2 regions of the Geodermatophilus sp. CPCC 205761 genome follow, and region 1 is predicted to be linked to the other one. Evidence: riboswitches for the same ligand, from Rfam matches in the RefSeq annotation. Region 1 holds a riboswitch; the other holds the start of a gene.

Region 1 (3,527 bases):
GTACCGGGCGTCGTGGTCGAGGAAGTCGCCGTAGGCGCGCTGCTCCACCGGGTCCCCGCCGGTGACGACGTTGAGCCGCAGCCGGTTGCCCGACAGCCGCTGGAACGACGCGGCCTGCTGGGCGGCGAGGGTCGGGAGCACGAAGCCCGGCCGGAAGGCGACCAGGAAGTGCAGCCGGGAGGTCAGCGGCACCAGCGCGGAGCAGACCACCCACGCGTCCTCGCAGCCGGACCCGGTCGGGGTGAGCACCGCCGCGAACCCGGCCTGCTCGGCGGCCTGCGCCACCGCGGCCAGGTACTCCAGGGTGGGCCGCCGGCGCAGCGCCGCGGCGCTGTGCCCGCGGTCGGTCGTCGCCGGCCCGACGTCGCGGCCGTCGCCACGGCTGGGCAGGAACCAGGAGACCTCCACGTCAGCGCCGTCCGGCGGTGCGGGCCGCCGCCACCTGCGGTCCCGCGACGGCCAGCCAGTCGTCCAGCGGGCCGGGGGCGTCCCAGGTCTTGTCGAGCAGGTAGAGCCCGCGGGTGGGCGTGGTGGCGCCGAGCTCGACCAGGACCGGCTTGAGCAGCAGGTCCGGCGCCAGCGCGTGGGCGGGCCCCGCGCCGAGCATGAGCGGGACCGCCACCACGCCGGCGAGGTCGCCGGTGCCGACCTGGTCGAGGAACAGCTTGAGCAGGCCGGTGTAGGTCGCCTTGTAGGTGGGGCTGGCGACGACGGCGACCTCGGCGGCCCGCAGCGCGGCGACCGCCTCCTCGACCGCCGGGTCGCCCCAGCCGAGCAGGCCTGAGCCGAGGTCGACCACGTCGACGACGCGGTCCGGCGGGGCGCCGGTGAGCCGCTCGACGACGTGCTCGGCGGCGGCGCGGGTCCGGGAGTGCGGCTTGGGGTTGCCGACGACCGCGATCGTGCTCACGGGGCGGCCGCCGCGGCGGCGTCGCGCTTGGCGACCTCCTCGCGCACGATCGGCAGCACGTACCGGCCGACGTCGATGGCATCCCCGAGCAGGTCGTAGCCGCGCATCGAGATGATGTCCACGCCGAGGTCCACGTAGTCCAGCAGCGCCTGGGCGACCGTCTCGGGGGTGCCGACCAGCGCGTTGGAGTTGCCCGCGCCGCCGGTCGCCGTCGCCGTCGGCGTCCACAGCGCGCGGTCGAAGCGCTCGCCGCGCTCGGCGATCGCCAGCAGCCGCTGGGAGCCGGCGTTCTCCGGCTCGGTGAGCGGGTGCCGCCGGGTCAGCGGCTGCGCGCCGCCGCCGGTGCGGGCGGCGATCCGGTCGACGGTGCGGTGCGCCTTCTCCCAGGCCAGCTCCTCGGTCGGCGCGATGATGGGACGGAAGGCGACCTGGATGCGGGGCATCGTCGTCCGCCCGGCCGCGCGGGCCGCCGCGTGCACGCGCTCGATCTGCGCCGCGGTCTCGGCCAGCGGCTCGCCCCACAGCGCGTAGACGTCGGCCTCGGCCCCGCCCGCGGCGTAGGCGGCCTCCGACGAGCCGCCGAAGGAGACGTCGGGCCGCGGCTGCTGCACCGGGAAGGTGTCGCTCACGAAGTCGGCGAACCGGTAGTGCTCGCCGTCCCAGTCGAAGGGCTCGTGCGAGGTCCACGCCTTCTTGACGATCTGGATGTACTCGCGGGTGCGGCCGTAGCGCTGGTCCTTGGTCAGGTGGTCGCCCTCGCGGCGCTGCTCGGCGTCGGTGCCGCCGGTGATGAAGTGGACGGTCAGCCGGCCGTCGCCGATCCGGTCCAGCGTGGCGAAGGTCTTCGCGGCGAAGGTCGGGTAGCTGACGTTGGGCCGGTGGGCCAGCAGCACCTGCAGCCGCTCGGTGTGCGAGAGCAGGAACGCGGCGGCCGCCGACGGCTCGGGGGAGCCGGACCCGTAGGCGAACAGCACGCGGTCCCACCCCCAGTCCTCGTGTGCGCGGCCGAGCCGCAGCGTGAACTCCTTGTCGAAGCTCGGCCCGGAGCGCGGGGTGGTCTCGGAACCGTCGTTGGTGGCGGCGATGCCCAGGAACTCGATCGGCACGGGTGGTCCTCAGGGGTGACGGGGGCCGCGCGGGACGGGCGGCCGGGGGAGGGGACGCGGGGCGGCGTCAGCGACAGCGCGCGGACCAGACCCGGCCCAGGTCCACGTGCACACGCCGGACCAGCCGCGGAGCGGCGGCGGTCGAGGTGAGGACGGCGGGCACGGACATATCTCTACCATCTCGATCGGGTTTGACGGGTAACCGGGTCGCATGTCACGCTGCCCGGCAGGTCAAGAGCGCCAGCGACAAGCCCCGGCTCGCTGGCCGGCAACCCTCCCTCCGCGATGGGGTGCCCCGGGTGACGACCCGGCGGGCGCCGACCGGCGTCCGCAAGCGCGGGCCCGCACGGGTCCCCGAACCGAGGAGGCCCCGTGACCGGCGCTGTCCTGTCCCGTCCCGCCGCTCCGGCCGGCTGCCCGCTGCTGCCGGTCGTCGGCGCGGACACCGAGGTGCCGCTGGTGCCCGCCGGCCGCGCCCCGTACGCCGACCTGGACACCGCGGCCAGCACGCCCGCCCTGGTCGCCGTCGCCGACCGGGTGGCCGAGGCGCTGCCGCTCTACGCCAGCGTGCACCGCGGCGCCGGCTACCTCTCCCAGGTGTCGACCGCCCTCTACGAGTCGGCGCGGGACACCGTCGCCGGCTTCGTCGGCGCCCGCGTCGACGACGTCTGCGTGCTGACGCGGAACACGACCGACGCGCTCAACCTGCTGGCCGGGTGCGTGCCCGCCGGGGATCGGGTGCTCGTCCTCGACTGTGAGCACCACGCCGACCTGCTGCCGTGGCAGCGCCGGGCCGCCACGACCGTGCTGCCCACGCAGGCGACGGTGACGGCGACCCTGCGCGAGCTGGCCGCGGAGCTGGTGCGCGGCCGCTACGCCCTGGTCGCGGTCACCGGGGCGTCCAACGTGACCGGCGAGGCGCTGCCCCTGGCCGACGTCGTCGAGCTGGCGCACGCCGCCGGGGCCCGGGTCGCCGTCGACGGCGCGCAGCTGGTGCCGCACCGCCGGTTCTCCCTGGCCGCGACCGGCGCCGACTACGTCGCCTTCTCCGGCCACAAGCTCTACGCCCCCTTCGGCACCGGCGCGCTGGTCGGCCGGCGGGACTGGCTGGACGACGCGCCGGCGCACCTCGCCGGCGGCGGGGCGGTGCACGAGGTGACCGTCGAGGGGACGACGTGGGCCGCGGCCCCGCACCGGCACGAGGGCGGATCCCCCAACGTGCTGGGGGCGGTGGCGCTGGCCGCCGCCTGCGACGCGCTGGCGGCGCTGCCCGACGGCGCGCTCGAGACCCACGAGCTCGCGCTGCGGGACCGGCTGGAGGCGGGGCTCGACGCCCTGCCCGGCGTCCGCCGGCTGCGGATCTGGCCGGACTCGACCGCGCCCACCGGCGTCGTCTCGTTCACCGTCGACGGGGCCGACCCGGGCCTGGTCGCCGCCGTCCTGTCCGCCGAGCACGGCGTCGGCGTGCGGGACGGCCGGTTCTGTGCGCACCCGCTGCTGGCCCGGCTCGG
Region 2 (3,527 bases), on a different contig from region 1:
CTCGTCGACGTCGCCACCTCCAGCGGGCTGAACTTCACCCTGTTCGTGCTGTTCGCGACGACCAGCTTCTTCCTGGTCGTCGTCTACGCGCTGTTCTTCGGCGACACGGTTGCCGCCGAGGCGCAGTGGGGGTCGCTGCGCTACACGCTGGCCACGCCGGTGCCGCGGATGCGGCTGCTCCGGCAGAAGTGGTACGCGGCCCTGGTGCTCTCGGTGGGGGCGCTGCTGGCGCTGGTCCTCACCGGACTGGTGGCCGGTGGCATCGCCTTCGGGTTCGAGGCGATCCAGACGCCGATCGGCGTGACGCTCGGCCAGGGTGAGGGGCTGCTGCGGCTGGCCGGGATGGTCGGCTACCTCGCCGTCCACCTGCTCGTCGTCGGCACGCTGGCGTTCTGGTTCTCCACGATCACCGACGCGCCCCTGGCCGCGGTCGGCGGCGCGGTGTTCACCATGTTCGTCTTCGCGATCCTCGACCAGGTCGAGCAGCTCGGCGCGGTCCGCGACTGGTTCCCCACCGCGGAGGAGTTCGCCTGGACCGACCTGCTGCAGACCCCGGTCGACTCCGGCGACCTGTTCCGGGGCGTGGTCCAGTCGCTGGTGTACGCGGCGGTCTTCACCGCGCTGGCCTTCCGCCACTTCGCCCGCCGCGACGTCACGAGCTGATGGAGTGGTTCTGTCGGCGTGACGCCGACAGAACCACTCCATCAGAGACTCGCGCGGACGGCCTCGGCCCAGCCCTCGCCCATCGCGGCACCGGTCACCGCCACGTTCGGGACGGCGGCCAGCAGGTCGGCCATCCCGTCGACGGTCGCCCCGTTCGCGGTGATCCACAGCCGGCCGACCGCCGGCGCCATCTCCAGGTCGCTGACGCTGTCGCCGATCGCCACCGCGTCGTCGGGGGTCAGGCCGCGTCGCTCGAGGTCCCACGCGATCGCCGCGCCCTTGGAGATGCCGCGCGGCATCAGGTGGTAGACCCGCGGCGGCAGCGCGTCGGGGGCCAGGGTCATCCGGGACGTCGCCGGGATGGACCCGTTGTCGTTGAGCGTCAGCCAGCCGTGCCCGCGCTCGGCGAGGTACGCGTCGACGGCCAGGGGGTCCACCCGGCCGCGCAGCAGCGCGTCGGTCGTGTGGGTGGCGTGCCAGGGGGCGTGCCACTCCAGCCGGCCGGCGTGGCGCGCCAGCAGGTCCTCGACGACGCCGAGCTCGGCCATCACCTCCATCGGGGCCCGCGCGGCGTGCTCGGCGGGCAGCTCCCCGGTCAGCCGGTGGACGCCGCGGCCGCCGTCCCAGCCGACGACGGAGCCGAGCTCGGCGATCGCGCCGTCCGCCGCGAAGATCCGCGCCGCCTCCACCACCTGCTCGAACGTCCGCCCGCTGACCAGCACGAGCGGGACGCCGGCCCGGTGCAGGTCGAGCAGTGCGGTGGCCGGGCCGGCGGTGAGGTCGCGGGCGGCGGTGTGCCAGAAGGAGCCCCGGGGGCCGACCATCGTGCCGTCGAGGTCGGTGTAGACGATCCGCGCAGTCACGGACTCATCGTGGCCGGGTCCGCAGCGACGACGGTCACCTGGGTACAGTCGGTGCGTTCCACTCATCCAGAGGGGCAGAGGGACACGGCCCGATGAAGCCCCGGCAACCGCCGACCGCGCACTCCGCGGCGAGAGGTGCCAATTCCGTCCCGCGCGGCTCGACGGCCCGCCGCGGGGAAGATGAGGAGGTAGTCGTCGCATGACCCTGACCGCTCCCGGTTCCCTTCAGGCCGACTCCGGTGCCGGTGGCCCGGTGCCCCCGTGTCCGGCACGCGGGCTGGTGTGCCGCAACTGCGGCGCCACCTTCGGCCTGGTCGCCGAGCACGCCTGCGCCGAGTGCTTCGGCCCGCTCGAGGTCGACTACGACCCCGAGATCATGCGCGCGGTCACCCGCGAGCAGATCGAGGCCGGCCCGCAGAACATCTGGCGCTACGTCGCACTGCTGCCGGTGGGGCAGGACCCGGCCGACCGCGTCTCGCTCGACCCCGGCCTGACCCCGCTGGTGCGGGCCGACCGGCTGGCCGCGGAGCTGGGCGTCACCGGGGGCCTCTGGGTCAAGGACGACTCGGCCAACCCCACCCACTCGTTCAAGGACCGCGTGGTCAGCCTCGCGGCGACCGCCGCCAAGCGCCTGGGCTACACCAAGATCGCCGCAGCCTCCACCGGCAACCTGGCCAACTCGGTCGCCGCGCACGCCGCGCGGGTCGGCATCCCGTCGTTCGTGTTCATCCCGAGCGACCTGGAGCCGGGCAAGGTCGTCCAGTCGGCGGTCTACGGGCAGACGCTGGTCGCCGTCGACGGCTCCTACGACGACGTCAACCGGCTGACCAGCGAGCTCGCCGAGACCGACGAGTTCGAGGACACCGCCTTCGTCAACCAGAACGTGCGGCCCTACTACGCCGAGGGCTCCAAGACGATGGGTTACGAGATCGCCGAGCAGCTCGGCTGGCGGATCCCGGCCCAGGTCGTCATCCCCATGGCGTCGGGCTCGCTGCTCACCAAGGTGGACAAGGCGTTCCGCGAGCTGACCACCGCCGGCATCGTCGAGGCGAGCGAGTGGACGATCTTCGGCGCCCAGTCGGCCGGCTGCGACCCGATCGCCACGGCCTTCGACAACGGGTGGGACGTCGTCAAGCCGGTGAAGCCGACCGGCATCGCCAAGTCGCTCAACATCGGCAACCCCGCCGACGGCCCGTACGCGCTCGACGCGATCCGGCGCACCGGTGGCGCGGTCGGCCGGGTGGACGACGAGCAGATCGTGCAGGGCATCCGCGACCTCGCCCGGACCACCGGGGTGTTCGCCGAGACCGCCGGCGGCGTCACGGTCGCGGTGCTGCGCCAGCTCCTGGAGGACGGCCGGCTGGACCCGGCCAAGGAGACCGTCGTCCTCAACACCGGGGAGGGCCTCAAGACCCTCGACCCGCTGGAGCCGGTCGTCGGGCCGACCCACCGGGTGCAGCCGTCGCTGAAGTCGGTGCGGGCGGCCGGTCTCATCGGGTGACGGAGTAGGGTCGCAGCCGGATCGGGGGACGTCGTCCCTCCATCCGTGTCCGGCGTGGGTGAGGTTGCTCTCACCACGCCCTTCGTGTTGTACCTTCTCCCGCGGTTCGGTTCCACGTTCGTGTTCGACGGGCGGAAGAGCTAGACCCGGCGCTGGAATGGCTGGCGTCGTCCGCACGCACGAAACGTGGGAGCACACGTGGCACAGGGCACCGTGAAGTGGTTCAACGCCGAGAAGGGCTTCGGCTTCATCGCCGTCGACGGCGGCCAGGACGTCTTCGTCCACTACTCCGCCATCCAGATGGACGGGTACAAGAGCCTCGACGAGGGCCAGCGGGTCACCTTCGAGGTCGTCCAGGGTGAGAAGGGGCCGCAGGCCGACAGCGTGCGCTCCGCCTGAGCTCGCAGGTCCTCGCCGAGGCCCGGTTCCCCGCCAGGGGGCCGGGCCTCGGTCGTGTCCGGGAGGCCGCAGAGGCACTCGGTCGGGCCGGGGAACAGCCG

The links. A riboswitch is a leader RNA that binds a small molecule or an ion and turns the genes downstream of it on or off. The one in region 1 is predicted to bind S-adenosylmethionine.
Region 2: another riboswitch for S-adenosylmethionine. It lies ahead of thrC (threonine synthase); the one in region 1 lies ahead of MY526_RS17155 (aminotransferase class V-fold PLP-dependent enzyme).

Annotation. Positions count from the first base shown of each region.
Region 1 covers NZ_JALPKQ010000028.1:48,924-52,450, forward strand. Annotated here, with positions in the region: gene MY526_RS17140 (LLM class flavin-dependent oxidoreductase) at 1-408, opposite strand, end outside; gene MY526_RS17145 (NADPH-dependent FMN reductase) at 410-910, opposite strand; gene MY526_RS17150 (LLM class flavin-dependent oxidoreductase) at 907-2,016, opposite strand; SAM riboswitch class IV at 2,246-2,359, shown strand; gene MY526_RS17155 (aminotransferase class V-fold PLP-dependent enzyme) at 2,389-3,527, shown strand, end outside.
Region 2 covers NZ_JALPKQ010000013.1:4,418-7,944, forward strand. Annotated here, with positions in the region: gene MY526_RS10010 (ABC transporter permease) at 1-663, shown strand, start outside; gene MY526_RS10015 (HAD family hydrolase) at 705-1,526, opposite strand; SAM riboswitch class I at 1,586-1,713, shown strand; gene thrC (threonine synthase) at 1,726-3,027, shown strand; gene MY526_RS10025 (cold-shock protein) at 3,226-3,426, shown strand.